2 regions of the Rhodoferax koreensis genome follow, and region 1 is predicted to be linked to the other one. Evidence: predicted binding sites of a transcription regulator. Region 1 holds the regulator's gene; the other holds the start of a gene.

Region 1 (15,406 bases):
GGGCGACACGAACGACAGCGCCGCGATCGACAGCACGAAGCCAAGCAGAAATACGCCCCCGGCGAAGCCCCGGTTGTGCCGCAATAAGTCACGCAGAATCTTCAGCATAGGGTCACGCCAGTTTCACCCGTGGATCAAGCAGCGGATACAACATGTCGATCAGCAATACGGCGGCCGACACCGCGACGATCGAGACCGACGTCAGCCCGAGCACGAGGCTGTAGTCGCCGGCATGCACGGCGTCGATCATCAACGCGCCGATGCCGGGGTAGCCGAAAACCTGCTCGGTGATGATGGCGCCGTTGAAAATGCCACCGAGCGACATCGCGAGGCCGGTGACCTGCGGCACCAGCGCATTGCGCATCACGTACGAGCGCAGGATGCGGCTCTTCGCCACGCCGCCGAGTTCGGCATACACCACGTAGTCCTCGCTGACGATGTTCGACACCAGCGAGCGCATGCCCATGAACCAGCCGCCCAGCCCGACCATGACCAGCGAGAGCACCGGCAATACCGAGTGCTTGACCACGCTGACCACGAAGTCGAAATTCCAGCCGCGCGCCATGTTCATCTGCGCGCCGCCCGTGATGGGCAGCACCGGCCAGACGTAGCCGAACACGATCAGCAGCAGAAGCGCCACGATGTAGTAAGGGATGGGATGAAACCCCATCACCAGCAGGCCGGTGACGTTCAGCGTGCGGTTGTTGTGCAGATAGCCGGCCAGGCCACCCAGCAGATTCCCGAGGACCCAGGTGATCGCGGTCGATACCAGCAGCAGCCCGACCGTCCAGGGCAGGGCGCGCCAGATCAAAGTCGACACCGGCGTGGGAAATGCCGAAAGCGACGGCCCGAAGTCGAGCACCACCACGCGTTTCCAGAAGCCGACATACTGCTCCCAGATGCCGCCCTGCAGTCCATACAGCTCGCGCAGCGATTCGCGCATCATGGCAATCGCCTCCGGACTGGTGCTGCCGAAGGACGTGGCTGCCGCAATGGACTGCTCGACCGGATCGATGGGTGTCGCATGGGTCACCACGAAGGCGACGTTCATGCCGATGAACATCACGAGCACGAACTGTCCAAACCTGCGTAGCAGGTACGCTGCGTAACTCTTCATGGGATGGCCTGCTGCCGCTTACTGCTTTGGCTTGAGCTTGACCATCATGTACTTGGTGTTGCCCCAGTTGGGTACTGGATCGGTATAGGGCGCGGTGACGGCATTGGGATAACCCGTCCAGTAGGTGTCGTCCATCACCGTGAACACGTTGTAGGCCATCAGCGGAATCGAGGGCATGTCGCGCACCGCCAGCTTGACGTATTCGCGGCCAAGTTCCACGCCGCGCGGATCGTCGAAGCCGACCGTGCGGATTTCTTCGATGACCTTGTCGAGTTCGGGGCTCGACCAGCGTTGCCAGTTGCGCGGCGGCTGCGGTTGGCCAGGTGCCGCGACGAACTGCGAATGCCAGCTGTCCAGGAAGAACGAAAGGTCGGGGTGACCACCCCAGGTTTCCACGCTCCAGCTGATGATCGCGTCGAAGTCCCCGGCGGCACGGCGGTCGTTCAGCGTGCCCTGCGCCACGGTGATGGCGGCGTCGATGCCGAACTGCCGCCACTGCTGCGCCACCATCGAGCCTGCGCGTGTCATCACCGGGCGGGCCTCGCCTTCGACGGTGATCTTGATGGTGAAAGGCTTGCCGTCCGGCGTCATCCACTGTGCCCCGACCTTCTTGAAGCCGGCGCGCTCGAGCAGCTCCGCGGCCGCCACCGGGTCAGGCTTCCACCAGCCCATGCCGAAGCCCTTGGCGATGTCGGCCGGCGTGCTCGGGATCTGATCCTTGAGCGACGGCCGCAGCATCTCGGCGATCTGCTTGCCCACGCCGGGATCGTATGGCTTGATCTTGCGCTTGCCGGTGTCGATTTCGAAGGTCTTGAGCCACGACTCCATCGGTATGTGGTAATTCTCGGGGTGCGAGCCGGTCGGCGGCACACCGATCGCCGAGATGCTCGCAGCACCTCGGTACGACGCCATCGACACCGCCTTGATGTCGACGAGAAGCGCCAGCGCCCAGCGCACGTCGCGGTTCTTCAACAGTTCGTTCTGGTTGTTGAAGATCACCGCCGCCAAGGTGGGATCAGGATGCGCGTACGGAAAGGTATTGAACCAGCCGTGCGAGAACTTCGCCTGCTTGGCCATGGTGAACATGCCCTCGGGCGAGGTGTCGTGAATGATGTCGAGCTGGTGGTTCATCTGCGCAATGACGCGCTTGTCCGGTGGGCCGGCATCGACATAGGCGACGTACTTCGGCCCCGGTTCGCCGAACCGCGCGAGCGTCGTGCGCTTCCAGTCTTCGCGCTTTTGCCAGATGAACCACTTGCCGTTCGGATCGAAGCTGTTGAGCGTGTACGAACCCAGCGACACCGGCGGATTGAAAGCGAACTTCTGCGGATCGCCGGCCTTCTCGAAGATGTGCTTGGGCATCATCCACATCGCGTTCCAGCGCACCGTGAAGAGCGCGTGAAAGCGCGAGTTCGGCTTCTTCAGCTTGAACACCGCGGTGTAAGGGTCAGGCGCGGTGATGCTGGCCACGTTGATCTGGATCGGCGCGCTCCAGCGCAGACCCTTGGTGTTCATGTGCGTCTCCACCGTGTACAACACGTCGGCAGAGGTGAACTCCACGCCATCGCTCCAGAAGATGCCCTTGCGCAGCTTCACCGTCATCTCGGTGAAATCCGCGTTGTAGATCGGCTTGTCCGACGCAAGCGAGTTGTCCCACACGCCATCGATGCCCTTGTTCGGATCGATGTACCAGAAGGTGTCCGTCGCGAGCTGGTGCAGGCCGTTCGATTGCCCGCCCGCGTTGATGGCCCAGATGTTGAACCAGCCGGCGTTCTTGATCGTGCCCTCCGGGTTCTCGATGATCAGCGTCTCCTTGCGGGGGACGTTGGAGATCAGCTCCTGGGAATGGGCGCCGCCGAACATCTGCAACGCCGCGGCTGCCGCGAGCAGTGCGTTCTTCAAAATGCTTCTCATCGACTTTGTCTCCTTGTATTTTTCGGATCGCTCAAACTTCAGTGGTGCGGCCGTGGACAAGCCGCATGACGACTGAACGGGATGACGCTCCGCCGCGCGGCCTCTGTTTCGGGGAGCCGACGCAAACGACGTCACAGCGCGCGCGGTGGTTGCCTCCTTGTTCTGCCGCATCGCGAATGGTGGCACTGACGCATGTCGCTTTCATCCGGCTGGCACGCGCAGCACGGTGATGAGTCCATTTTTTCTTGCCGGGATCGATGTGGCCACACCCAGCCTTGAGACGCCTGCGACTGCCGAGATTCAAACGCCCGGCGCGCGCTGTGTCGAAGCCGGAAATGCGCGCCCTGCTGGCCTGCAGGTGCCGGTCGGCCGAGTTGGACACCATCGCCTGAACCCCACAGCCTCGGCGCAACGACTTCGCGATGGCTGTGTAAGTTGTTCATTCAAGATGGTGCTGTAGGAGGTGGGACAGGTCGTCACCACGTATCACTGCATTCGGCCTTGTAGTCATACTATAAAAAAACAAGACGTCGGCCATATAGGGAAAGCACTACTTCTGAGGTAACTAAGGACTTACTTATTGCAAGGTCCCACGGCGGACTCAGACATCCATTTTTTTCGCGCCCGGCACGTGGCGCGTTGCCCGATTTCCTGCGACGGCAGCGGACGGCCCCGCTAGATGTCGCTCTCGATCACATCGTTCAAGTCGTCCTGAGTGCCCTTGAGCTGGACCAGGGTGGCCTGACGCGCGGCCAGCGCATCATGATTGAGCAAAGCCGTGAGGATGGCCTTGTGCCTGGGCAGCGACAGCGCATGCGTGTTCGGGTGCTGGCTGCTGAGCTTGATCGATTCACGCAGTGCCAACGACAGCATGTTGCCGATGTAGGCGATCAACTCGTTGCCGGTGGCCTCCGCAATCAAGCGGTGGAACGCGAGATCGGGCTCCAGCAGCGCCTCGGGGGTGGTGGCCGCCTCCATCTGCTCGTAGGCGCGCGAGATCGCCTGCAAGGAAGAGGCACTGGCCACGCGCGCGGCCAAGCCCGCTGCCGCAGGCTCGAAGATGCGCCGGACCTCCAGGAGCTTGCCGACGAACTCATGGCGCGGTTTCGATTGGATGAACCAATACAGGACATCCGGGTCCAGCAGATGCCAGTCGGACTGTGGCCGCACGATGACGCCAGAGCGCTGCCTGGACTTGACCAGCCCCTTGGCCACGAGCACACGCTTGGCCTCGCGCAACACCGGTCGGCTCACCTTGTACTGGGCGCAGAGCAGCGCTTCGGCAGGGAGTTTGTCGCCGGGCCTGCACGCCCCCGAGACGATCTGCACCCCGAGTTCCCGCACGATGCGCGCATGCTGGCTCTTGCGCTCGGCCGGTTGCGGTTGCCGGTAACTGATGAGCTCGACGCCATTGCCTGTCGCAAACATCACGACCCCCTCGCTTTGTGAAGCATGACCCTATTTAGTCATACTATAAATGATCAACCAGCCGATTATTGGTTGTGACGTTTCGGCGATAAAACGAAGCAGGATGTCATTGGCGACAAGAATGAACCAATCCGCACCGCGGCGCCGGATAGGCGCCATCGGTCAGAATCCCGGGATGACAACTCCCGACATTCTCGTCAGCGAGGTCGGCCCGCGCGACGGCCTGCAATCGGTGAAGGCCACCATGCCGACCGCCGACAAACTGCGCTGGATCGATGCGCTGCACCGCGCCGGAATCCGCGAGATCGAGGTCGCCTCTTTCGTGCCGGCGCGCCTGCTGCCGCAGATGGCCGATGCCGCCGAGGTGGTGCGCCATGCCGTCACCCTGCCGGGCCTCACCGTGATGGCGCTGGTGCCGAACCGGCGCGGCGCCGAGGCCGCGCTTGCGTCCGGCGTGCACAAGCTCACCATGCCGGTCTCGGCCAGCGCCGCGCATTCGCTGGCCAACGTCCGCAAGACGCGCGAGGAGATGATCGACGAAGTGCGCGCCATCGCCGAGTTGCGCCGCGACCTCGCACCACACGTCAAGCTGGAAGCCGGCATCTCCACCGCCTTCGGCTGCACGCTGCAGGGCGATGTGCCCGAGGACGAGGTGATCTGGCTCGCCGCGCAATGCGTGGCCGCGGGCGCCGACGAAGCCGGCCTGTCCGACACCGTGGGCTACGCCAACCCGGCCCAGGTGCGCCGGCTGTTCCGCCGCCTGCGCGCGGAGCTCGGCGACCGGGCCGGCGCGGCCCACATGCACAACACACGCGGCCTGGGCCTGGCCAATTGCCTCGCGGCTATCGAGGAAGGCGTGCGCACCTTCGACGCCTCGCTCGGTGGCCTGGGCGGCTGCCCGTACGCGCCTGGCGCCTCGGGCAATGTCGTGACCGAAGACCTGGTGTTCATGTTCGAGGCCATGGGGATTTCCACCGGCATCGATCTTGAAAAGCTCCTCGCCGCGCGTGCGCCATTGATGGCCGGCCTGCCCGGCGAACCGGTCTATGGCATGACGCCCGAAGCCGGCCTGCCCAAAGGATTCGTTCAAGGAAAAACCCATGTCTGAGCCCAACGCGCTGCCCTACGCCGGTATCCGTGTCATCGAATTCACCCACATGGTCATGGGCCCGACATGCGGCATGCTGCTCGGCGACCTGGGTGCGGAGGTCATCAAGATCGAACCCATCGAAGGCGACAACACACGCCGCCTGCTCGGCTCGGGCTCGGGTTTCTTTCCGATGTTCAACCGCAACAAGAAGAGCATCGCGCTGGACCTGAAGCAGCCCGATGGTGTGGAGGCCGCGCTGCGCCTCATCGCCACGGCCGACATCGTGAGCGAGAACTTCAAGCCCGGCACGATGAAAAAGCTCGGCCTGGACTACGACAGCCTGAAGGCGCTGAACCCAAGCCTGATCTACGTGAGCCACAAGGGTTTCCTGCCCGGCCCTTACGACCACCGCACCGCGCTCGACGAGGTGGTGCAGATGATGGGCGGCCTGGCCTACATGACCGGCCGCCAGGGCGATCCGCTGCGCGCGGGCGCCAGCGTCAACGACATCATGGGCGGCATGTTCGGCGCCATCGGCGCCATGGCCGCGCTGCGCCAGCGCGAAATCACCGGCAAGGGATGCGAAGTGCAGTCGGCGCTGTTCGAGAACAACGTCTTCCTCGTGGCGCAGCACATGATGCAGTTCGCCGCCACCGGCCGCGCCGCCGACCCGATGCCCAGCCGCATCTCGGCCTGGGCGGTGTACGACGTGTTCACGGTGAAGGACGGCGAACAGATCTTCCTGGCCGCGGTGAGCGACAAGCAATGGGCCATCTTCTGCAAGGCCTTCGGCCTGGAAGAACTGCTGGCCGACCCGCGCCTCAAGACCAACAACGACCGCGTGCTGGCGCGCGAATGGATGATGCCGCTCCTGCGCTCGCACTTGGCCGGGCGCAGCGCGGCCGAGCTCAGCGCCGTGTTCGAGGCCAACGAACTGCCGTTCGCTCCGATCACCCGGCCGCACGAACTCTTCGACGACCCGCACCTCAATGCCACCGGCGGCCTGGCGCCGATCCGCATGAACGACGGCAGCGCCTCGAAGGCGCCGTTGATGCCGCTGACCCTCGACGGCGAGCGCCCCGGCATCCGCCTGCAGCCGCCGCTGCTGGGTGAACACACCAGCGCCCTGTTGCGCGAAGTCGGCTACGGCGAAGCCGAGATCGCCGCCCTCAAGGCCCGCCAGGTCACGGCCGGAGATTGACGCTGGCGGCCCCGGCCTGACGGCCGCGACCTGCGCCACCATGCGCCACCCCTGATACGGCTGCGTATCATCCGCCGCCATGGACAAACTCAAGCAGCTCGAATCCTTCGTCGCCGTGGCCACGCGCGGCAGCCTCACCGCCGCGGCCAAGGCCGAGGGCGTGGCGCCGGCCATCATCGGCCGACGGCTCGACGCGCTGGAGGAGCGGCTGGGCGTACGCCTGCTGCTGCGCACCACGCGCCGCATGAGCCTGACGCACGAAGGCAGCGCCTTTCTGGAGGATTGCCAGCGCCTGCTGGCCGACATGGCCAACGCCGAGGCCAGCGTGAGCGCGGGCGGCGTGAAGGCCAGCGGCCATCTGCGCATCACCGCGCCCGGCGGATTCGGCCGCCGGCACGTGGCGCCGCTGGTGCCGCCGTTCCGGGATGCGCACCCGGAGGTGACGATTTCGCTGAATCTCAGCGACCGCGTCATCGACCTGGCCGGCGAGGGTTTCGACTGCGCGGTGCGCGTCGGCGACCTGCCCGATTCATCCCTGGTGAGCGTGCGGCTGGCCGACAACCGCCGCCTGTGCGTGGCCACGCCGGAGTTCCTGCGCCGCCACGGCACGCCGCAGCATCCGAACGAACTCTCGAAATTCGCCTGCCTGGCGCTGACCAGTGACGCCTCGCAGACGCGCGGCTGGGCGTTTCGCATTCCCACCTCGGCCGAAGGCGGTTCGGAGGTCGTACACCTCAAACCCGGCGGCCCGCTCGACTGCACAGACGGTCAGGTGCTGCACGACTGGTGCATCGCCGGGCGCGGCATCGCCTGGCGCAGCACCTGGGAGGTGGAGGCGGAAATCACCGCCGGCCGGCTGGTGGCCGTACTCGAGGACTTCGCCGCGCCGCCCAACGGCATCTACGTGGTGTTCCCGCAGCGCAAACACCTGCCGCTGCGCGTGCGCCTGTGGATCGAGCACCTGCGCCAGCACTATGGTCGCCCCGAGTTCTGGCGTGGTGCCGCCTCGGCTTAAGCTACATCGCAAAGGAAACCCCAATGACCCTCGAAGCCCTGCTGGCCTACGCCCATTTCCTCGCCATCCTGACCATGGTGGTCTTTCTGGCCAGCGAGGCCGCGCTGTGCCGCAAGGAATGGCTCAACGCCGCCGTGGTGGAACGGCTGGCGCGGCTGGACGCCATCTACGGCATCGCCGCCGTGCTGGTGCTGGCGACGGGCTTGGCCCGCACCTGGTGGGGCATCAAGGGCTCGGCCTGGTACTGGACGCAGCCTTTGCTGCACCTCAAGCTCGGGCTGTTCCTGGTGATCGGCCTGCTCTCCATCGCACCCACGCTGCGTTTCCTGCGCTGGCGCAAGCGGCTGCGCGCCAGCGGCGCCTTGCCGGACGCGACCGAAATCCGCAGCACGCGCCGCCTGGTGATGATCGAGGCGCATCTGTTGGCCGTGATTCCGCTGGCGGCGGTGTTCCTGGCGCGCGGCTTCGGCAAATAGCCGGGGGGCTCGGTGCGGACGTGAAAAACCCCGCGCACCGGGGGTGGGCGGGGCTCGGTGGAGCGCGCAGTGCGCGCCGTCTTCAGGCGGCCGGCTTGGCGCTCAGGCATTCCTTCATGAAGGCCTTGCGTTCGTCGCCCTTGAGGGTCTTGGCCTTGGCGTCGGCATTGCAACTGGTCATTTTGCTTTGCTGGGTTTCCTTCTTCGCGCTCAGGCATTCCTTCATGAAGGCCTTGCGCTCGTCGCCCTTCTTGTCCTTGGCGTCGGCGTTGCAGGCGGTCATCTTGTTCTGCTGCGGCGTCTTGACGACGGCTTCGGCCGCGTGGACGAAACCCAGGGAGCAACTCAGGCTGAGGGCGGCGATCAGGGGAAGGATCTTTTTCATGTGAACTCCTGAAAAGGAAGTAAGGGGTTGAATCCTGCGTCCAGGCGGTGGAGCGCAGGATTGGCTCATAACGCCGCACGGCGCCAGCCGGATGACGGCCGACCGACCCGCCCCCGTAAAATCGCACGATGCTCTCAGTCAAACAAGATTTGCTCTCGGCCCTGGCCGCCGGGCTGGAAAAGATCACCCCCGGTGCCGGCGAAAAGGCCGCGTTCGAGTCGCCCAAGGTCGCGGCCCATGGCGATTTCGCCTGTACGGCCGCCATGCAGCTGGCCAAGCCGCTCAAGCTCAATCCGCGCCAGGTCGGCGAGAACCTGCGCACCGAACTGCTGGCCCAGCCCGCGTTCCAGCGCTGGGTGGAGGCGATCGACATCGCCGGCCCGGGTTTCATCAACATCAAACTCAAGCCCGAAGCCAAGCAGCAGGTGGTACGCGAAGTGCTGACGGCGGGCGCGCAGTTCGGCGTGCAACCGGCCAACGGGAAGCGGGTGCTCGTGGAATTCGTCTCGGCGAACCCGACCGGCCCGCTGCACGTGGGCCACGGCCGCCAGGCCGCCCTGGGCGATGCGATCTGCAACCTCTACCAGACACAGGGCTGGGACGTCTACCGCGAGTTCTATTACAACGACGCGGGTGTGCAGATCGGCACGCTGGCGACCAGCACGCAGTTGCGCGCCAAGGGCGTGAAGCCGGGCGACGCCCAGTGGCCGACCGACGCGGACAACCCGCTTTCCAAGAACTTCTACAACGGCGAATACATCGCCGATATCGCCGCCGATTTCAAGGCGCAGAAGACGGTGAAGTCCGACGACCGCGAGGTCACGGCCTCGGGCGACGTGGACGACCTGGAATCGATCCGCAACTTCGCCGTGGCCTACCTGCGCCGCGAGCAGGATCTGGACCTGAAGGCTTTTTCGGTGAAGTTCGACAACTTCTACCTCGAGTCGAGCCTGTACACGAGCGGCAAGGTGGAAGCCGCCGTGAAGAAGCTGCAGGAAGCCGGCAAGACCTACGAGAAGGACGGCGCCTTGTGGCTCAAGTCCACCGACTACGGCGACGACAAGGACCGCGTCATGCGCAAGCAGGACGGCAGCTACACCTACTTCGTGCCCGACGTGGCCTACCACATCGCCAAGTGGGAGCGCGGTTTCACCAAGGTGGTGAACATCCAGGGCACGGACCACCACGGCACCATCGCCCGCGTGCGCGCCGGGCTGCAGGCCGCCAACGTGGGCATTCCGCAGGGCTATCCCGACTACGTGCTGCACACCATGGTGCGGGTGGTGAAGGGCGGCGAGGAGGTGAAGATCTCCAAGCGCGCGGGCAGCTACGTGACGCTGCGCGACATCATCGACTGGACCAGCAAGGATGCGGTGCGCTTCTTCCTGCTCAGCCGCAAGCCCGACACCGAATACACCTTCGACATCGACCTGGCCGTGGCGCAAAGCAACGACAACCCGGTCTACTACGTGCAGTACGCCCATGCGCGCATCCAGAAGATGCTGCGCGACTGGGGCGGCGACGTGGCCGCGCTGGCGGACGCCGATCTGTCTTCGCTCCTGGTGCCGCAGGCGCAGACGCTGATGCTGCAGCTGGCCAAGTACCCCGAGATGCTGACCTCGGCCTCGGAAACCTTCGCACCGCACGACGTGACCTTCTACCTGCGCGAGCTCGCCGCCAACCTGCACAGCTACTACGACGCCGAACGCGTGCTGGTCGACGACGAGCCGCTCAGGAAAGCGCGGCTGGCGCTCGTGGCTGCCTGCGCCCAGGTATTGCACAATGGCTTGGCGGTGCTCGGCGTGAGCGCCCCGGACAGGATGTGAAGACTTCATGAAACAACATAAACAGCGCGGCGGCACGATTCTCGGCTTCATCATCGGCGTGGTGGTCGGCCTGGGCTCGGCGCTGGCCGTGGCGGTATACGTGACCAAGGTGCCGGTGCCGTTCATGACCAGCAAGGCGCAGAGCCGCTCGGTCGACTCCGACGCGGCCGAGAGCAAGAAGAACAAGGACTGGGATCCGAACACCCCGCTGCACGGCAAGAACCCGGCCAAGCCAGTGGCCCCCGTGGTGACCGGCGTGCTCGGCAATCCCGAGCCCGCCGCCGGTGCCGTGCCGGGCGCGGCCACCGGCATCTCCCCGCCGCCCCCACCGGCCACGGCGCCGGTGGCCGCCACGACGCCCCCCAAGACCATGGCACCGGCCGCCTCCGCCGATCCGCTCGGCGACCTGGCGCGCGCCAAGGCCAAGGTGCCAGCAGCCGCCACAGCGGTGGCCGTCGCACCGCCGAGCCTGGGCGCCGCGACCGACCCGTTCGAATACTTCGTACAGGCCGGCGCTTTCCGCACGCCGGAAGATGCCGAGGCCCAGCGCGCCAAGCTCGCGATGATGGGCATGGAGGCGCGCGTGACCGAACGCGAACAGTCCGGCCGCACCGTCTACCGCGTGCGCATGGGGCCCTTCAACAAGAAGGAAGATGCCGAACACACCAAGGATCGGCTGGACAACATCGGCACCGAAACCGCGCTGGTGCGCGTGCAGCGATAGAACACCCCCGGCCGACGCTGAACTTTTAGGCGCCGGCCCTGTCTGAACCGCACAAGGAGTGATTTAGAAATGAAACGTCGTGAGTTTTCGCTGACCTCAGCGAGTGTGTTGGCCGGCTCCGCGCTGGCGCTGGGTCCGTTCTCCGTGGCGCAGGCCCAGGGCCAGAAGCCGCAGGACGGCACGGATTACCTGACGCTGAAGAAGCCTGTCGCCACCGAAGCCGGGCCGGGCAAGATCGAGGTCATCGAATTCTTCTGGTACGCCTGCCCGCATTGCAATGCCTTCGAGCCCACGCTCGAGGAATGGCTCAAGCGCCTGCCCAAGGACGTGTCTTTCAAGCGCGTGCCGGTGATGTTCCAGGACAGCTTCATTCCCCCGCAGAAGCTCTACTACACGCTCGAAGCCATGAACCAGCTCGAACAGATGCACCGCAAGGTGTTCTACGCGATCCACGTGCAGCACGAGCAGCTCAACAAGGACGCGGCCGTGATCGACTGGGCCGCGAAACAGGGGCTGGACAAGGCCAAGTTCACCGAAATCTACAACTCGTTCAGCGTGGCCGCGAAGGTGCGCAAGGCAACCCAGCTGCAGGAAGCCTACCAGGTGGCGGGCGTGCCGGCGCTGGGCATTGCGGGCAAGTTCTATACCGACGGTTCGCAGGCGCAGAGCATGCCGCGCGCGCTGATGGTCACCGACTACCTCATCGCCACGGAACGCACGGCCAAGCCCAAGGCCTGAAGCCGTACACCTCATCCGCAAAAAAGCCCGCTTCGCGCGGGCTTTTTTGCGGGGGTCTGAGTGTGACCGCTACAATGGCGAGCAAGATTCATGCCCTTATGAAAAAAAATTACTTTTACTTACTTTTGTGCCTGGTTTTGGCCTTGACAGGAGGCTTTGCCAACGCTGAAAAAGCCGACCGCGACAAGCCCATGAACGTCGAAGCCGACAACATGCGTTACGACGACCTGAAGCAGACCAACGTTTTCACCGGCCGGGTGGTGATGACCAAGGGCACCATCATCGTCCGTGGCGCGCGCATCGACGTGCGCCAGGACGCGGCGGGTTACCAGTACGGCGTGGTCACGGCCGAGCCGGGCAAACTCGCCTATTTCCGGCAGAAGCGCGACAACGTCGACGAGTTCATCGAGGGTGAAGCCGAGACCATCGAATACGACAGCAAGGCCGACAACGTCAAGTTGATCAAGCGTGCGGTGATGCGCCGCTACATCGGCGCGACCCTTGGCGACGAAACCACCGGTGCCGTGATCGTCTACGAGAACACCACGGGCGTCTACACCGTGGACGGCAATGCCGCGCCCGCGGGCCAGGCCAATGGCGGCGGTGGCGGGCGCGTCCGCGCCATGCTGTCGCCCAAGCCGGCGGCCTCGGCTCCCACACCGCCCGCCACCCCCGGTCCGGCCCTGCGCCCGAGCCTGCGGCTCGACGGGGTGGCCAAGTGATGGACACGGCGGTGAGCACGGCCGCGGCGGCCGACGCCCTGCCCGAGGGCGAAAGCCGGCTCGAGGCGCGCCATCTGCAGAAGTCCTACGGCAGCCGCAAGGTGGTCAAGGACGTGAGCATGACCGTGAGGAAGGGCGAGGTCGTGGGCCTGCTCGGGCCCAACGGCGCGGGCAAGACCACCTCGTTCTACATGATCGTCGGCCTGGTGCGCTCCGACGGCGGCAGCATTGCCATCGACGGCCAGTCCGTCGAGCACATGCCGATCCACCGCCGCTCGCGGCTCGGCCTGAGCTATCTGCCGCAGGAAGCCTCGATCTTCCGCAAGCTCACGGTGGAAGAAAACGTGCGCGCCGTGCTCGAGCTGCAGCTCGATGCCACCGGCCGCGCCTTCACCAAGGCCGAGATCGAGGAGCGCCTGACCGCGCTGCTGCAGGACCTGCGCGTGGAGCACCTGCGCAGTTCGTCGGCGCTGTCGCTGTCCGGCGGGGAGCGACGCCGCGTGGAGATCGCGCGGGCACTGGCGACCCAGCCGCGCTTCATCCTGCTCGACGAACCCTTCGCCGGCATCGACCCGATCGCCGTGATCGAGATCCAGCGCATCATCAGCTTCCTCAAGTCACGCGGCATCGGCGTGCTCATCACCGACCACAACGTGCGCGAAACGCTCGGCATCTGCGACCACGCCTACATCATCAGCGACGGCCATGTGCTCGCCCAGGGCACGCCGTCGGACATCGTCAACAACGCCGAAGTGCGCCGGGTCTACCTCGGCGAGCACTTCAAGATGTAGATGAAGCAAGGCCTTTCCCTCCGCGTTTCGCAGCATCTGGCGTTGACGCCGCAGCTGCAGCAGTCGATCCGGCTGTTGCAATTGTCCACGCTCGAATTGAGCGCGGAAGTCGAGCAGATGCTCGACGACAACCCCTTCCTCGAAGTCAACATGGACGAGGCGCCGCGCGAGGAGTTCGGGCTGGCGCAGGCCGATGCGCAGGTGAACACGGACGACCGCGAATCCGAGTTCTCGAGCAGCACCGCCGCCACGGCGACCGAGACCGCAACGGTGGAGACCCCCGCCGAATCCGAGAGTCCGCTGACCGGCCAGGACGACAGCCAGAGCTGGGATGGGGACGGCACTTCCGAGATCGCCCCCGACGACAGCGAATGGGGTGGCGACGCACCGGCGCGGCAGAACAACCTCGGCGAAGACGGCGAGGTCGATGCCACCGAACTCGCGCGCAGCCAGGAATCGCTGACCTCGTTCCTGCACCGCCAGGCGCTGGCCCTGCGCCTGGGCGAAGAAGACAGCGCGGCGCTGCGTTTCCTCATCGAGTCGCTGAACGACGACGGCTACCTCGAAGACAGCCTGCTCGCCCTGGCGCAGGGCCTGGCGGGCGCGGAAGACGGTGAGGACGTCGATGAACTGGTGCACCGCTTCACCGTGGCGCTGGGCCTGCTGCAGAGCCTGGAACCGGTGGGCGTAGGCGCACGAACGCTGGAGGAATGCCTGTCGATCCAGTTGCGCGCGATGTTCGACGAGGATGCCGGCGAAGAGGAGGAACAGGTGCGCCGCGCCGCGCTACGCATGTGCGGCCTGTCGATGGACCTGCTGGCGCGGCGCGATGTGAAACGGCTGTCGCACTTGTGCAACCAGCCCGACACCGTGATCAAGGCGGCGATGGGCCTGATCGCCCGGCTGGAACCCAAGCCGGGCCGCCGTTTCGTCGACGTGGAGCGCAACATCGTCGTGCCCGACGTGATCGTGGTCAAGATCGGCCGCGGCGCGCAGGCGCGCTTCCGCGTGCAGCTCAATGCCGACGTGATGCCCAGGCTGCGCGTGCACGACATCTACGCCAACGCGCTCAAGCAACACAAGGGCGGTGGCAAGGATTCTTCGAACAACGCCGCGCTGCAGCAGCGGCTGCAGGAGGCGCGCTGGTTCATCAAGAACATCCAGCAACGCTTCGACACCATCCTGCGGGTATCGAACGCCATCGTCGAACGGCAGAAGAATTTCTTCAGCCACGGCGAGCTGGCCATGCGCCCGCTGGTGCTGCGCGAGATCGCCGATGAACTCGGCCTGCACGAATCGACCATCAGCCGCGTCACCACGGCCAAGTACATGGCCACGCCGCACGGCACTTTCGAACTGAAGTATTTTTTCGGCTCGTCGCTCGGCACCGAGACGGGCGGCAACGCGTCGAGCACCGCCGTGCGCGCGTTGATCAAGCAGTTCGTCTCGTCCGAAGACCCGAAGAAGCCGTTGTCGGACAGCCAGCTCTCCGACATGCTGAAGGAGCAAGGCATCGAATGTGCGCGGCGCACGGTGGCCAAATACCGCGAAGCCTTGCGCATCGCGCCAACGAACCTCCGGAAATCCCTTTAACGCCGTGATGGCGCCACGTCAGTCTTTATGAACCAACTCAAGCTTTTCCTGCCCTGCGCCGCTGGCGTGGAGGACTTCCTGGCCGAAGAGGCGCACCGCCTCACCGGGCTGCAGGGCGAGGACTTGCGCGTGTTGCGCGGCGGCGTGCTGATGCGCGCTTCCTGGCGCGATGCGCAACTGCTGAACCTGCACAGCCGCCTCGCCCAACGCGTGTTGATCGAGCTGTCGCACACCGAGTACCGCAGCGAACAAAACCTCTACGACGCGGCCAGCCAGGTCGCGTGGGAGATCTGGTTCACGCCCAAACAGAGCTTCAAGGTCGAGATCACCGCGCAGCACAGCCCGCTGACCTCGCTGAACTTCGCGGCGCTCAAGATCAAGGACGC
Region 2 (15,406 bases), 540 kb from region 1:
CATCGTCGCATTCCAAAAGTAGGCCCTGAGCCAGGGGTGCTGGTGGGCGATCAGGACCTCATAAGCCATCCATGCCGCCAAGGTCGCCCAATACACGGGATAGAGCCTGCTGAAACGCAGGGCCAGAAACTCCCGGGCGTTTCGGCATTTCTCCACCGTCATGAAGATGAAAAAACCCGAGATCACGAAGAACATCTGCACGCCATAGTGACCGAGCTGGAAATCGAATGGGAAATCCGTCATGTAGCGATGCAGGTGCCCGGTAAAGTGAAAAACCACCACGGCCAACGCCGCCAGACCGCGGAGCACGTCGATCTCCCCAAGCCGCGTACTCGCCGTCTGCCCTGTCGAGTTGCTCATCGCTCGATTCCTTTTTTAGTAGCAGCGCTCTGGAACGCTTTCATTGACGCCTCGAAGCAAGTTACGCTTACGCGTTGCGTCGCTCGCACCATCGTACTTGGACTCCAGGCATCAACATGATCACCAGCAAAATCTCGCGTGTTTGCATCTACGGCGCCGGCGCCATCGGCGGCTGGATCGGCGCGCGGCTGGCCGCCATCGGCCAGGACGTCAGCGTGGTGGCCCGCGGCGCGACCCTGCAGGCCCTGCAACAGCATGGCCTGCGCCTGGAGGCAGACGGCGCGACGACCTCGGCAGCCGTGCAGGCCACTACCGACCCCGCCACGCTCGGCGTGCAGGACCTGGTCGTCGTCGCCGTGAAGGCGCCGGCGCTGCAGGACGTGGCGCGCCGGATCGGGCCGCTGATCGGCCCGCACACCATCGTGCTCACCGCGATGAACGGCGTGCCGTGGTGGTTCCTGCAGGGTTTCGGCGGCGCATTCGAAGGCCGGCCGCTGCAGGCCGTGGACGCCACCGGCGACATCGCGCGTGCGATCCCGGCCGCCAATGTCATCGGCTGCGTGGTCCATGCGAGTTGCGCGCTCAACGGCCCCGGCTTCGTGCGCCACCACTTCGGCAACAAGCTGATCCTCGGTGAACCCTCGGGCGAATACACGCCACGGGTGCAGGCCCTGGCCGCGCTGCTCGCACAGGCCGGCTTCGAGGCGCCGGTGTCGGAGCAGATTCAAAAGGACACCTGGTTCAAGCTCTGGGGCAACATGACGGTGAACCCGATCAGCGCCTTCACCGGCGCCACCACCGACCTGATCATGGACGACGACCTGGTGCGCGGCTTCGTCTCGCAGGTGATGCTCGAGGCCAAGGAGATCGGCGCGCGCCTGGGCATCGCCATCGACCAGCAACCCGAGGACCGCCATGCCGTGACGCGCAAGCTCGGCGCATTCAAGACCTCGATGCTGCAGGACGTGGAAGCCGGCAGGCCGGTCGAGCTCGACGCGCTGGTCACGGTGGTGCGCGAACTCGGCGCGATGACCGGTGTGGCCACGCCGTTCACCGATGCCCTGCTCGGGCTGGCGCGGCTGCATGCGCGCAGGCACGGGCTGTATTGAGCCCGGCCGCCCGGAACGCTAGTCCACCACCACCGGCACCCGCGGTGCCAGGCCGCACATCAGCTCGTAGCCCACGGTGCCCGCCATGCGGGCCACCTCGTCGATCGGCATCAGCGCGCCGTTGGCCGCCCGGCCCCACAAGGTGACTTCGCTGCCGAAGCCCGCGTCCGGCACCGGCGTGAGGTCCACGGCCAGCATGTCCATGCTGACGCGGCCGACCGTCTGCGTGCGCACGCCGTCGACCAGCACCGGTGTGCCGGTGGGGCAGATGCGCGGATAACCGTCAGCATAACCGCAGGCCGCCACGCCGATACGCATCGGCCGCTCGGCGACGAAGTGGCAGCCGTAGCCCACGGCCGCGCCGGCATCGAGTTCCTGCACGCCGATGAGCTTGGCGGCCAGCGTCATCGCCGGCTGCAAGCCCCACTGCTCGGCCGTGTACTCGGGAAAATCGGGCGCGCTGCCGTAGACCACGATGCCGGGGCGCACCCAGTCGGCCGCCACCTGGGCGGCGAGATCGGGCCGCTGCAGCGGCCCGCCGACGGTGTGGCGCAGCGTGGCGGCGCTGTTGGCCACCGTGCGTTCGCCAGGCAGGTCGGCCGTGACGGCATTGAACACCGCCATCTGTTCGGCCACGCCGCGCCGGCCGTCGGAATCGGCGAAATGCGTCATCAGCGAAATCTCGTCGACCTGCGGCAGGGCGTTGAGCCGGGTCCAGGCGGCGCGGTAACGCTGCGGCGTGAAGCCCAGGCGGTTCATGCCCGAATTCATCTTCAGGAACACCCGGTGCGGCACCTGCGTCTTGTGCGTGGCCAGCATGTCGATCTGCTCGTCGCAATGCACGGTGTGCCACAGGCCGAGCCGCGAGCACAGCTCGAGGTCGCGTTGCTCGAACACGCCTTCGAGCAGCAGGATCGGGCCGCGCCAGCCGAGTGCGCGCACACGTTCGGCCTCGTTCAGGTCGAGCAGCGCAAAACCGTCGGCGCCGCGCAGGCCTTCGAACGCCCGTTCGATGCCGTGGCCGTAGGCGTTGGCCTTGACCACCGCCCAGACGCGGGCCTCGGGTGCGGCCGCGCGTGCGCGGGCCAGGTTGTGACGCAAGGCTTCGGTGTGGATGGTGGCCTGGATCGGACGTGGCATGGCAAAAAACCTGATGTTGGATCAGGCCATTGGGCCGGTTGCCGGCCCAGGGACCTAGGAGTTGCGGGGCTTTCAGGGATTTTGGCATTGGCCCGCGTGATATAACCCGCTCTCCTAAGAGAGATGTCTTAAATCACCCTGCATCAGCCCCACTGATGCCGCCCACAGCATTTAATGAAGCGCGGTTTTTTCACCATCATGTCGGCGCAGTTTTTCAGCTCGCTGGCAGACAATGCATTGTTCGTGGGTGCCGTGCAGTTGTTGCGTACCAGTGGTGCGCCGGAATGGCAGCAGGCCGCGCTGGTGCCGATGTTCGCGCTTTTCTACGTGATCCTGGCACCGTTCGTGGGTGCGTTCGCCGACGCCATGCCCAAGGGCAAGGTCATGCTGTTCAGCAACGGCATCAAGGTGCTGGGCTGCCTGATGATGCTGTTCGGCTCGCATCCGCTGATCTCCTACGCGGTGGTGGGCCTGGGCGCAGCCGCCTATTCGCCGGCCAAGTACGGCATCCTCACCGAGTTGTTGCCGGCCTCGCAGCTGGTCAAGGCCAATGGCTGGATCGAGGGCCTGACGATCGGCTCCATCATCCTGGGCGTGCTGCTGGGCGGCCAGCTGATCGGCGCGGCAGTGTCCAAGCACCTGCTGGCCATCGACATCCCGCTCATCGACACCGGTGTCGACACCCCGGCCGAGGCCGCGATCTCGGTGCTGATCCTGGTCTACGCGCTGGCCGCCTGGTTCAACACCCGCATTCCGCACACCGGGGTGGAGATGCGGCCCATGCCCAAGAACACCATCGCGCTGCTGCCCGACTTCTGGCGTTGCAACAGCCGGCTGTGGCGCGACAAGCTGGGCCAGATCTCCCTGGCCACGACCACGCTGTTCTGGGGCGTGAGCGGCAACCTCAAGTACATCGTGCTGGCCTGGAGCGCGGCCGCGCTGGGCTACAGCACGACGCAAGCGTCCAGCCTGGTGGGCGTGGTGGCCATCGGCACGGCGGTGGGTGCGGTGGTGGCGTCGATGCGCATGAAGCTGGACACCGCCACCAAGGTGATTCCGCTGGGCATCGCCATGGGCGTGCTGGTGATCCTGCTGAACTTCATCCACAACGTGTGGATCGCCGCGCCCTTCCTGATTCTGCTCGGCGGCCTGGGCGGCTTCCTGGTGGTACCGATGAACGCGCTGCTGCAGCACCGCGGCCACAACCTGATGGGCGCGGGCCGCTCGATCGCGGTGCAGAACTTCAACGAGCAGGCCTGCATCCTGGGCCTGGGCGCGTTCTACACCCTGTCCACCGGCATGGGCCTGTCGGCCTTTGGCGCGATCACCGTGTTCGGCCTGGTGGTGGCCGGGTTCATGTGGCTGATCCGCCGCTGGCACCAGCGCAATTGCGTGAACTACCGCGAAGAGGTGGATCACCTGCTGTTCATCGCGCGCAACGACAACCTGCATTGAGTTTTTGGAGTCCAATGGGCGCATGACCTCTTCCATCTACGACTTCGAAGCGCTCGGCATCGACGGCCAGCCGGTGCCGCTTTCCCGGTTCAAGGGCCAGGCCCTGCTCATCGTGAACACCGCGAGCGCCTGCGGTTTCACACCGCAGTTCGCGGGGTTGGAAGAACTGCACAAGGCCTACGGCCCGCAAGGCCTGGTGGTGCTGGGCTTCCCGTGCAACCAGTTCGGCGCGCAGGACCCGGGCGCCAACGCCGAGATCGCCAGCTTCTGCCAGCTCAACTACGGTGTCGATTTCCCGATGATGGCCAAGATCGACGTGAACGGCGCCAACGCCCATCCGCTCTACCAATGGCTGACCAAGGAGGCGCCTGGTTTGCTCGGCACCAAGGCGATCAAGTGGAACTTCACCAAGTTCCTCGTGGGCAAGGACGGCCAGGTCATCCAGCGTTTTGCGCCGACGGACACGCCCAAGAGCCTGCGCAAGGACATCGAGGCCGCACTCGCGGCCTGAGCCGAGGATGGATAACTAAATCGGCCTCTGGCGCAATCCATCTCTGCGCAGGTAGCTATATTTTAAATAGCAATTCTAGCCAGCGCTATTTCCGTTATTGCCCCGTGCCGCCTTGGCGGCCAGTTCCCCTTTGACCTTGCGCAGCATGTCGGCCAGGGTCTTGCCGGCTTCGTCGCGGAAAGACGCGTCCAGCACCTGCCATTGCCGGATGCGGTCGATCCGGAAACTGCGGAAATCCTGCCGCGTTTCGCACCAGGCCGACAGCGTCCAGATCTTGCCCCAGTAGAAGCAGCCCAGGGGGCGCACCACGCGCTGGCTCGGAAGGTCGGCCAGGTCCAGATAGCCGAGCCGCAGCTTGCGCCGGGCCTGCGCGGCCTCGCGCACCGCCTGCAGCAGGTTCTGCTCCGCTGGTGTCAGGCCGCCCACTTCCTGCGCATACAGCGCCAGGCTTTCCGCCGAGGCCCGCGCCGTCGGCGGCAGCACCGAGAGGATCTTGCCCAGCGCGCCCTCCACCTCGCCCGCCAGCCCCGCGTCGAGCCAGGCCTGCGCCACCCGTGCGGCGGCCACCAGCGCGTTGGCCTCGCCCTGGGTGAACATCAGCGGCGGCAGTTCGAAGCCCCGGCCCAGCCGGTAACCCACGCCGGCCTCGCCCTCGATGGGCACGCCCTGGTGCTGCAACTGGCCCACGTCGCGGTACACGGTGCGTTCCGACACCTCGAGCCGCGCCGCCAGGAAAGCCGCCGTGGTCAGGCGCCGGCCACGGATCAGCTGGACGATCTGGAACAGGCGGTCGGCGCGGCGCATGGGCAGTCACTATTTCGACGAATAGAGCAGGTGGATACTGCGTGAGAAGCTATCAAAAACAGAGTGCATCGAGCGGCGCCGCCATCGCTTGCGCGATGAGCCGCATGTCCGGACCACTCACTTCGAACAGGCCGAAGCGGAACTTATAACCCCAACGGCTGCGGTCCTCCACGAATTCGAAGGCATCCAGCAGCGGCGCGATCGGCGCCTCGCGGGCCGGCACGTAGGCCACATCGCGCCGGTAGGGCACGAAGCCGCCGCCCATGTCGACCGTGTACGGCGCGCCCGGCTGCACCAAGCCGATGGCGACGAAGCTCTGCAGCCTGTCCTTGCCGCCCATGGTCAGCGCCGGCGCGTAGTAGGCCACGCGGTCGCCCGGCGCCACCTTGCGCAGCGGTGCAGCCTTGCCGTGGCAGACCTGCATGAAGCCCGAAGGCTGCGCCGCGCAGCCGCGCCGCGCGTGTTCGGCGCTGGCCACGGCGATCCAGTTACGCGGCGGCATGCAGGCCCACCCGGTTGCCCTCGAGGTCCTGGATGTGGGCGAAGCAACCCATGCCCGGCGGCAGCGCCGTCTTCGCCTTGAGCAACATGCCGCCGGCCTGCCGGCAACGCGTGATGGCCGCATCGATGCTGTCGCCGCAATCCAGGTACACCAGGCTGCCCTCGGTGCTGGAGGCCAAGGTATCGTGCCCGCTCATCAGGCAACCCTTGGTGCCGTGTTCGGTGGCGGGAAAAATCGCCAGAGGGTACACCTTGTCGCCCATCGGGAACTGCTGGCGCAGGAGTGTCTTGCGCAGCACGGTTTCATAGAAATTCTGCGCACGGTCGAGGTCGCGCACGGGAATCTCGAACCAGCTGATGGCGTGTGGGTTGGACATGATGGAGGGACCTTTCGAACAAGTTGTGAAGGCCTCCATGGTGGGCGGGGGCTGCTGACAACGTGGTGTCAGCAGGCTGTCACGCTGCGGCCAGCGCCGCGTCGAGCACCTCCACCCAATGCCTCACCGGCGTGGCCGTGCCGCTCTGCAGATGCGTGATGCAGCCGATGTTGGCGCTGATGATGGTCTCGGGCTGGTCGGTGCCGAACGACTGCGCGAGGTGGCCGAGCTTGCGGTCGCGCAACTGCGTGGCAATGCCGGGGTTCAGCACCGAATAAGTGCCGGCCGAGCCGCAGCACAGGTGTGCTTCGTTCACACAGGTGCGCACGTCGAAGCCGAGCGCGCGCAGGTGGGTTTCCACGCCGCCGCGCAGTTGCTGGCCGTGCTGCAGGGTGCAGGGCGGATGGAACGCGAGTTTCTCGCCCGCGTGCGCGGGCCGCGCCTGCAGCGCCGCGGTGAGCGCGGGCAGCATCGTCGGCAGCAACTCGCTGAGATCGCGCGTGAGGGCGCTGATGCGAGCGGCCTTTGCGGCGTAGGCCGGGTCGTCGGCCAGCAGATGGCCGTATTCCTTGACGGTGACACCGCAGCCCGAGGCGTTCATCACGATGGCTTCGACCTGTTCGACGAATGGCCACCAGGCATCGATGTTGGCGCGCATCTGCGCCTTGCCGCCTTCCTGGTCGTTGAGGTGGAACTTCACGGCCCCGCAGCAGCCGGCCTCGGCCGCCACCAGGGTCTGGATGCCGGCCGCGTCGAGCACGCGCGCGGTGGCGCCGTTGATGTTGGGCATCATCGAAGGCTGCACGCAGCCCGTCAGCATCAAGACCTGGCGCGCGTGGCTGGCGCTGGGCCAGACGCCGGCGCTCTGCGGTGCCGGCACCTTGGCCTTGAGCTTGCCCGGCAACACGCCACGCACGGCCTGGCCCAGTTTCATGGCCGGCCCGAACATCGGCGAGTTCAGCCCCTCCTTCAGCGCCCAGCGCATGGCGCGCTCGCTGGCGGGGCGCGGCACCTTGGCGTCCACGATCTTGCGGCCGATGTCGACCAGGTGGCCATAGTCCACGCCGCTCGGACAGGTGCTTTCGCAGTTGCGGCAGGTGAGGCAGCGGTCGAGGTGCAGCTGCGTGCTGCGCGTGGGCTCGGCGCCTTCGAGCACCTGTTTCATCAGGTAGATGCGGCCACGCGGGCCGTCGAGCTCGTCGCCGAGCAGCTGGTAGGTCGGGCAGGTGGCGGTGCAGAAGCCGCAATGCACGCACTTGCGCAGGATGGCCTCGGCGGCCAGACCGTCGGGGGTGTTCTCGAATTCCGGGGAGAGCTTGGTCTGCATCGTGCGGTTTCTCAGGCGGGCGGTGACGCGGGTTTGCGGCCGCGGCGCAGGCGTTGCCCCAGCGCGACCAGGCGCGCGCGCAGGTACAGCGAACGCCGCAGGTCATGCCGCACGGTGGGCAGGGACAGCGCCAGCAGCAACGCAGCCAGCGGCACGACCCACAGGAATCCGACGTACTTGAAGCCGGCCGCGCCGAACAGGCCACCGGCGATGAACATGCCGATCAATCCGCCGTGCAGCGTCATGCGGCTGCGGTTGGAGCGCACCTGCGCCTCAGGCGGCGTGCCGTTGCGGTTCCAGTACAGCAGCTTGCCGAGTTCCATGCCGAGGTCCGTCAGGTTGCCGGTCATGTGGGTGGTGCGGATGCGCCCGGCGGAAACCTTGCTGCCCACCGCGTTCTGCAGGCCCATGATGAAGGACAGCAGCAGCACCGTCAGCGGCACGGCAAAGGGTGTGTCCCAGGTGAGCGTGATCGCCCCCATCAGGCCGAACGGCAGCAGCAGCGCGGCTTCCAGCAGCAGCGGCAGGGCGTAGGCGCTGCGCAGCCGGTGCACGCGCGCCCAGTTGACGATGATGGCGGTGGTGGCGGCACCCGCGGTGAAGGCCAGCAGCGCGCCCAGCGCGCCGAGCAGCAGGGTGACGTTGCCCAGCACCAGGCTGTCGGCCACCTGCGAGGCGAAACCCGACATGTGCGAGGTGTACATGTGCACCACCAGCAGGCCGCCCGCATTGATGGCGCCGGCATTGAAGGCCAGCAGCAATCCGAGCAGCCGGGTGGTCGAGGCTGTGCGGTGGCGGTCGGCAACGTGGAGCAGGCGGCGCACGGTGTGGATGGGTCAGAACTGCGGGTACAGCCGGCCAGGGTTGAAGATGCCGGCCGGATCGAACTGCTGTTTCAGGCGGAGATGGATGCCGTCCAGCGGCGACAACAGTGCATCGAAACGCGCCTCATCGGCCACCGCTTCTGTGGCGTCAGCTCTGAAAAGAGTAGCACTTCCGCCGACTTGCCGGGCCGTCGCGCGGATGCGGGCTTCGTCGCCGGGCGCCGCCTTGAGCCAGCGCTGCCCGCCGTGCCATTCGACCAGGGTCGGGCCGGGCAGATCGAGCACCGGCGCGGTCTGTGGCACGGAAAGCCGCCACAACTGGCTTTCGGCGGGCGTTGTCGATCGGAACCAGGGCAACCGATGGTTGCGCAGCGCCTGCCAGGCGAAGCCGTCTTCGCCTGCCAAAGCGGCGGGTGCGAGCAGCTCCCCGCCCAGGCGCGTGCAGGCCGCTTCCACCGCGGCCACGGCGCCGCGCAGCCGCAGGAACAGCACGCCCTCGCCCGCCGGCGCTTCCATCCAGCAGCTCGCGTTCAGCGGCAGCGGCTGGCCGCCCCAGGCGTGCAGCAGGCGCAAGGCTTCGGCCTGGCCGCAGGCGAAGCGCAGCGTGGCCTCGGCCGGCGGCACCGGCAGCACCTTGAGGTGCACTTCGGTGATCAGGCCGAGCGTGCCGAGCGAGCCGGCCATGAGCCGCGACACGTCGTAGCCCGCCACGTTCTTCATGACCGTGCCGCCGAAGCTCAACAGCTCGGCGCGGCCATTGATCAGCGTCACGCCTAGCATGTAGTCGCGCACCGCGCCGACGCTGGCCCGGGCCGGGCCGCTGAGGCCGGCAGCGACCATGCCGCCCACCGTGGCACCTTCGGCGAAATGCGGCGGCTCGAACGGCAGGCACTGGCCTTTCGCGGCCAGCACGGCCTCGAGTTCGGAAAGCGGCGTGCCGGCACGTGCCGACACCACCAGTTCGCTCGGCTCGTAGCTGGTGATGCCGGAGAACACCGTGGTGTCGACGATCTCGCCCCGCAGCGCCTGGCCGTAGAAATCCTTGCTGCCGCCACCGCGAAAACGCAGCGGCGTGGCCGTGGCCGCCGCATCGGCGATGCGCGTGATCAGGCTTTGCAGTGCGGCGTCCATGCCGGTCATGGTAACTGTTGGTATCCGCTGCGGCGCTGGAGCGGCTTGTGAATTTTTTGCAGGCGCGGCGTGCAATTCTTGCGCGGCTTCACAACAGGTCAGTCCTGGAAGAAGTTGACCGGCAGGCCCGGCACATCCACGTCCATGGCGAACACGCAGCCCGATCCCGGCAGGGCCGCGAGTTCGGCCGCCGGGCGCTTGTGGCGCGCGGTGGTGAGGTAGAGCGTGCGTAGTTCCGGCCCGCCCAGGCAGGGCATGGTCGGGCATTGCGCCGGGGTTTCGATTTCGGCGAGGAGGCGGCCGTCGGGTGCGAATTTGCAGACGCGCCGGCCTTCGAACATGGCGGCGTAGTAGTTGCCTTCGGCGTCCACGGTGGCGCCGTCGGGTCGGCCGCCATAACCCCCGTTGTCCGGCAGGCCCGGCGTCCAGCCCGCCGGTTTGCCGGCGAACTGCTGGAACACTCGATGCCGCGTCAGCGTGTTGGTGTCGGCCGCCCAGTCCCAGGCGTGGATGACGTGGTGCGGCGTATCCGACCAATACACCGTGTCGCCACGCGGCGACCAGGCCAGGCCGTTGGCCGTGATGGCGTCGCCGGCCTGCAGCTTCACCTCCGGCGCGCGGCCGCCGCGGCCATCGACGGAATACAACTTCGCCTCGTTGGCGCTGCGCGGCTCGAAGATGGTGCCGGCCCAGAAGCGGCCCAGCGGATCGCATTTGCCGTCGTTGAAACGCGTGGTGGCCGGGTCGTAGTCAAAAGTCGCGATGCGCGTGAGCGCGCCGCCCCATTCGTGTGCGCGGTACACCCCGTCGCGCAGGGCCACGACCAGCCCGCCGCGCGCCGCGGGGGCGATGCAGCCCGGCTCCTGCGGCACGGCCCAGCGCTCGACCAAGCCGCTGCCGGGCTGGGTGCGCAGGATCAGCTTCGCCTCCAGGTCCACCCAGTAGAGCCGCTGCTCCGCCGGATGCCAGAAGGGGGACTCGCCGAGTTCGTTGGGTTCGGCCACCACGGTGCGCCAGCGATCCGTCATACGGCCTCCACGCTGATGCTCATGGTGGCGGTCTTGGTTTCGCCGGGCTGCAGCACGCTCACGCCGAGTGCCGCGGCGTTGTAGCGGCCGGCGGCCATCAGGTTCAGCGCGTTGTTGACGTGGCTCACCGGCTCGATGGCGACGAAGTTCTTGCCGGCGTTGGTGAACACCACCAGATGGTCGAGGTTGGAGCCGATGCGGATGCGCAGCCTTTCGTCGGTGAGCTGCACCACGCCGTTCCAGCCGTCGAAGCAATGGTCCACGTCGATGGCGGCGCAGTCGGCGTCGATGCCTGTGCTGGCCTCGCGGTGCGTGGGCAACATGTCGGCGCCGTTTTCCCAGCGGCCGGCGGCGGTGAAGGCGATATGCGCCTCGCCGCGTTTCGCGAAATAGGGATGCCAGCCCAGCCCGATCGGCGCTTCGGTGGCGGATCGGTTGGTGGCGCTCAAGGTGATCTCCAGCGCGTGGCCGGTAATGCGCAGGCTTTGGGAGGTGTCGAAGGCGAACGGCCAGGCCGCGTCGGGCCGGTGCTCGAAGCCGATCAGCGCCGAGGTGGCGTCGCACTCGAGCACTTCCCATGCGCGCTGCCAGCCATGGCCGTGGATGGCATGCGGCTCGGGGCCGTTGTTCTGCACCAGCGGATGGCTCGTGCCCTGCCAGAGCAGGTGGGCCTGCGCGATGCGGTTGGAAAACGGCACCATCGCGTAGCTGCCGCCAAGCCGCGCGGTGGCCACGGTGTGGGCCGGTGCGGAGCGCAGCACCGGCACGTCGCCGAACCAAAGGCCGGTGATGCAGCCGCCGAGTTCGGGCCTGAGTTCGCAGCGCAGCGCGCCGCTTTGCAGGACGAGGGGAGAAGTCATGGGAATGTCTCTAGAGGTCGCGAAATTGTTTCGCGCCATTGTGCGCCGACTGACATCGACCAAAGACAAAAGCCCGCGGGAACCGGAGCTCCTGCGGGCTTTTCGAGACAGGAGCCGGAAGCGCCCTGCGCTCCCGGTTGCCTCCAGCTTATCTGTTGTAGGCGGTTTCGCCGTGGGACGTGATGTCCAGGCCTTCGCGTTCGTCTTCTTCGCTGACACGCAGACCGATGGTCATGTCGACGATCTTGTAGGCGATGATGGAAACCACACCCGACCAGACGATGGTCAGCAGCACGGCCTTGGCCTGGATCCACACTTGCGAAGCGATGGAGTAGTCGGCAGCGGTGACACCGGTGGCCGTGACCCAGTCGGCCACGAAGCCGGGGCCGCCCAGGGAAGGCGAGTTGAACACGCCGGTCAGCAGCGCACCGACGATACCGCCGACACCATGCACACCGAACACGTCGAGCGAGTCGTCCGCGCCGAGGATCTTCTTCAGGCCGGTCACACCCCAGAGGCAGGCGAAGCCGGCGATGAAGCCGATGATCAGGCCGCCGCCGATGCCGACGTTGCCGGCAGCCGGCGTGATGGCGACCAGGCCGGCCACGGCGCCGGAAGCGGCACCCAGCATCGAAGCCTTGCCCTTGTGCAGCGCTTCACCGATGGACCAGGCCAGCACCGCGGCCGCCGTGGCGCCCAGGGTGTTGATGAAGGCCAGGGCGGCGAAGCCGTTGGCTTCGAGTGCGGAGCCGGCGTTGAAGCCGAACCAGCCCACCCACAGCAGCGAGGCACCGACCATGGTCAGCGTCAGGCTGTGCGGCGCCATGGCTTCCTTGCCGTAGCCGATGCGCTTGCCGACCATGAAGGCACCGACCAGACCGGCGACGGCGGCGTTGATGTGCACCACGGTGCCGCCGGCGAAGTCCAGCGCGCCCCATTGCCAGATCTGGCCGGCCTTGCCGTTCATCGCGTCGACCACTTCCTTGCCGGTGTAGGCGTCAGGGCCCATCCAGAACCAGACCATGTGGGCCATCGGCGCGTAGCTGAAGGTGAACCAGATGACCATGAACAGCAGCACGGCGGAGAACTTGATGCGTTCGGCGAAGGCACCGACGATCAGCGTACAGGTGATGCCGGCGAACGTGGCCTGGAAGGCGGCGAACACGATTTCCGGAATCACGACGCCCTTGCTGAAGGTCGCGCCGTTGGCGAACGTGCCCGCGGCGTTGTCCCAGATGCCCTTCATGAACAATCTGTCAAAGCCCCCGATATAGGCATTGCCCTCGGTGAATGCGAGGCTGTAGCCGTAGATGAACCACAGCACCACGATCAGCGAGAACGTGACCATGACCTGCATCAGCACGGACAGCATGTTCTTGCTGCGCACCAAGCCGCCATAGAACAGGGCCAGGCCGGGCACGGTCATCAGGATGACCAGCAGGGTGGAAACCAACATCCAGGCGGTGTCGCCCTTGTTCGGAACGGGAGCGGGCGCAGCGGCGGCGGAAGCCGCATCAGCCGGTGCGGCAGCAGCAGGCGCCGCGGCGGCGGGAGCGGCGGCAGCCGGCGCCGGTGCGGCGACGGAAGCCGCAGCGGCCGGCTCGGACGCGGTGGCGGCCGGCGCCTGGGCCATGGACATCGTGCCGCCGGCCAGCAAACTCAGGCCAAGCACAAAAGAAGCAAGCAGTTTTTTCATTTCGAAGTTTCTTTCTTTTTGCGAATGCGGCTTACAGCGCCTCTTTGCCGGTCTCGCCGGTGCGGATGCGGACAACCTGCTCCAGGTTGTAGACGAAGATCTTCCCGTCGCCGATCTTGCCGGTGCGGGCCGCGCCTTCGACGGCCTCGATCACGCGGTCGACCAGTTCCTCGGAGACGGCCGCCTCGATCTTGACCTTGGGCAGGAAGTCGACCACGTACTCGGCGCCGCGGTACAACTCCGTATGGCCCTTCTGGCGGCCGAAGCCTTTGACTTCGGTCACGGTGATGCCCTGCACACCGATGCCGGACAGGGCTTCACGCACCTCGTCAAGCTTGAACGGTTTGATGATGGCCGTTACGAGTTTCATATTGCATTCTCCAGTGGAAGATTCAGGAATTGCCGCAGACGCGGCCAACGGAGACCGCCCCGACAGCGCAAGCCAAGGTGTTGTCGGGCGCAGGTGCCGGCTGTGCGGAAACACGGCCGGACGCTGCGGGATCCACAAGAACCAAGGTCTTGGGGGCTGTCAGTTTCATGGTTCGCTCCAAATGTAAAAAAAGGAATGACGCGTCGTCATAAGCACGGAGCGTGCCAAATTCCCCAAGGCCAGGGTGCACGCGGCACCCGCGTAGCGCGTTAAACCCAGACACCCATGGTGGTATTGGCACCATGGTGGTGCGAACAAACTGATGCATTGTTTTACTTTGCGCGCATGCACCGAATGAGGGAGGAATGAACGAATGAGCTTATCTTTGGTGCAAAGCCGCGCTTTGCTGGGGTTGGAAGCGCCGGCTGTCACCGTTGAGGTGCATCTCGTCAACGGTTTGCCGAGCTTCACCCTCGTCGGTCTCGCCGATGTGGAGGTCAAGGAGGCCCGCGAACGCGTGCGGTCGGCCATCCAGAATGCCGGGCTAGCGTTTCCGCACAACAAGCGCATCACGGTCAACCTGGCCCCGGCCGATCTGCCGAAGGACTCGGGCCGCTTCGACCTGCCGATCGCCCTGGGCATTCTTGCAGCCAGCGGACAGATCGACGGCAGCCGCCTTGCCGGCTACGAGTTCGCGGGCGAACTTTCGCTTTCGGGTGCGCTGCGACCGGTGCGCGGCGCCCTCGCGGTGAGCCTGGCGCTGCAGGCGCAGCAGGTGCGCACGCGTCTGGTGCTGCCGCCGGCCAGTGCGGAGGAGGCCGCACTGGTGCCCGATGCCGAGGTGTACCGCGCGCGGCATCTGCTGGACGTGGTGCGCCACTTTCTGCCGGAACCCGCAACGGCAACGGCCGAAGACAGCCACCTTGACGCCGATGGCTGGGCACGGTTGGCACCGCGCGTGCTGCCGCCCACCGCGCCCTACGCCGACCTGTCCGACGTGAAGGGCCAGGCCGCTGCCAAGCGTGCGTTGGAGATCGCCGCGGCCGGAGGCCACAGCCTGCTGATGGTCGGTCCGCCCGGTTCCGGCAAATCCATGCTGGCCCAGCGTTTCGCCGGGCTGCTGCCGCCAATGACCGTGGAGGAAGCCCTGCAAAGTGCCGCCGTGGCCAGCATCGGGGGGCGTTTCGTGCTCGAACGCTGGGCCACCCGGCCCACCTGCACACCGCACCACACGGCCAGCGCCGTGGCGCTGGTCGGTGGCGGCTCGCCGCCGCGCCCGGGGGAAATTTCGCTGGCGCACCACGGCGTGCTGTTCCTCGACGAACTGCCCGAGTTTCCACGCTCGGCGCTCGAGGCCCTGCGCGAACCGCTGGAGACCGGCCGCATCACCATTGCGCGTGCGGCGCGGCGAGCGGAATTTCCGGCCCGGTTCCAGATGATCGCGGCCATGAACCCTTGCCCTTGCGGCTACCTCGGCTCCAGGCAGACCGCCTGCCGCTGTTCTCCCGATCAGGTGCTGCGTTATCAGAGCAAACTCAGCGGGCCGCTGATCGACCGGATCGATCTCCACGTGGAGGTGCCGGCGCTCGCACCGCAGGAGCTGATCCATGCGCCGCCCGGCGAATCGACCGATGCCATCCGCACACGCAGCAGCGCGGCGCGCACACGGGCCATCGCACGCCAGGGCAAATCCAACCAGGCGCTGGAGGGGCAGGAGATCGATGCGCAATTGCGGCTGGACGCGGGGGCGGCGAAGTTCCTCAACACCGCGGCCGCGCGATTGGGCTGGTCGGCGCGCAGCATCCACCGTGCGCTCAAGGTGGCGCGCACCATTGCCGATCTGGCCGGGGCGGAGAACACCGAAACGGCCCACGTGGCCGAAGCCGTGCAATACCGGCGGGCATTGCGCCCGC

What was found. The regulator sigma-54, encoded in region 1, starts transcription at its own class of promoters, with help from an activator protein. The targets are predictions, from matches to a motif close to TGGCANGNAANCTGCTTT.
Region 2: a site for sigma-54 is predicted at 13,703-13,720, ahead of glnK (P-II family nitrogen regulator). Genes of this name have one in related genera too.

Annotation. Positions count from the first base shown of each region.
Region 1 is NZ_CP019236.1:5,467,275-5,482,680, forward strand. It holds gene RD110_RS25325 (ABC transporter permease) at 1-108, opposite strand, end outside; gene RD110_RS25330 (ABC transporter permease) at 113-1,117, opposite strand; gene RD110_RS25335 (ABC transporter substrate-binding protein) at 1,136-3,031, opposite strand; gene RD110_RS25340 (FadR/GntR family transcriptional regulator) at 3,707-4,459, opposite strand; gene RD110_RS25345 (hydroxymethylglutaryl-CoA lyase) at 4,635-5,567, shown strand; gene RD110_RS25350 (CaiB/BaiF CoA transferase family protein) at 5,560-6,750, shown strand; gene RD110_RS25355 (LysR family transcriptional regulator) at 6,830-7,765, shown strand; gene RD110_RS25360 (DUF2214 family protein) at 7,789-8,241, shown strand; gene RD110_RS25365 (PsiF family protein) at 8,324-8,626, opposite strand; gene argS (arginine--tRNA ligase) at 8,755-10,452, shown strand; gene RD110_RS25375 (SPOR domain-containing protein) at 10,460-11,176, shown strand; gene RD110_RS25380 (thiol:disulfide interchange protein DsbA/DsbL) at 11,246-11,914, shown strand; gene lptA (lipopolysaccharide transport periplasmic protein LptA) at 12,013-12,636, shown strand; gene lptB (LPS export ABC transporter ATP-binding protein) at 12,636-13,427, shown strand; gene rpoN (RNA polymerase factor sigma-54) at 13,428-15,020, shown strand; gene RD110_RS25400 (THUMP domain-containing class I SAM-dependent RNA methyltransferase) at 15,048-15,406, shown strand, end outside.
Region 2 is NZ_CP019236.1:202,080-217,485, reverse strand. It holds gene RD110_RS00985 (acyltransferase family protein) at 1-360, opposite strand, end outside; gene RD110_RS00980 (2-dehydropantoate 2-reductase) at 477-1,469, shown strand; gene alr (alanine racemase) at 1,488-2,609, opposite strand; gene lplT (lysophospholipid transporter LplT) at 2,784-4,064, shown strand; gene RD110_RS00965 (glutathione peroxidase) at 4,087-4,575, shown strand; gene RD110_RS00960 (helix-turn-helix transcriptional regulator) at 4,651-5,379, opposite strand; gene RD110_RS00955 (EVE domain-containing protein) at 5,432-5,881, opposite strand; gene RD110_RS00950 (VOC family protein) at 5,868-6,257, opposite strand; gene glcF (glycolate oxidase subunit GlcF) at 6,337-7,584, opposite strand; gene RD110_RS00940 (YoaK family protein) at 7,596-8,408, opposite strand; gene glcE (glycolate oxidase subunit GlcE) at 8,421-9,548, opposite strand; gene RD110_RS00930 (SMP-30/gluconolactonase/LRE family protein) at 9,638-10,567, opposite strand; gene RD110_RS00925 (aldose 1-epimerase) at 10,564-11,427, opposite strand; gene RD110_RS00920 (ammonium transporter) at 11,576-13,123, opposite strand; gene glnK (P-II family nitrogen regulator) at 13,155-13,493, opposite strand; gene RD110_RS00910 (YifB family Mg chelatase-like AAA ATPase) at 13,867-15,406, shown strand, end outside.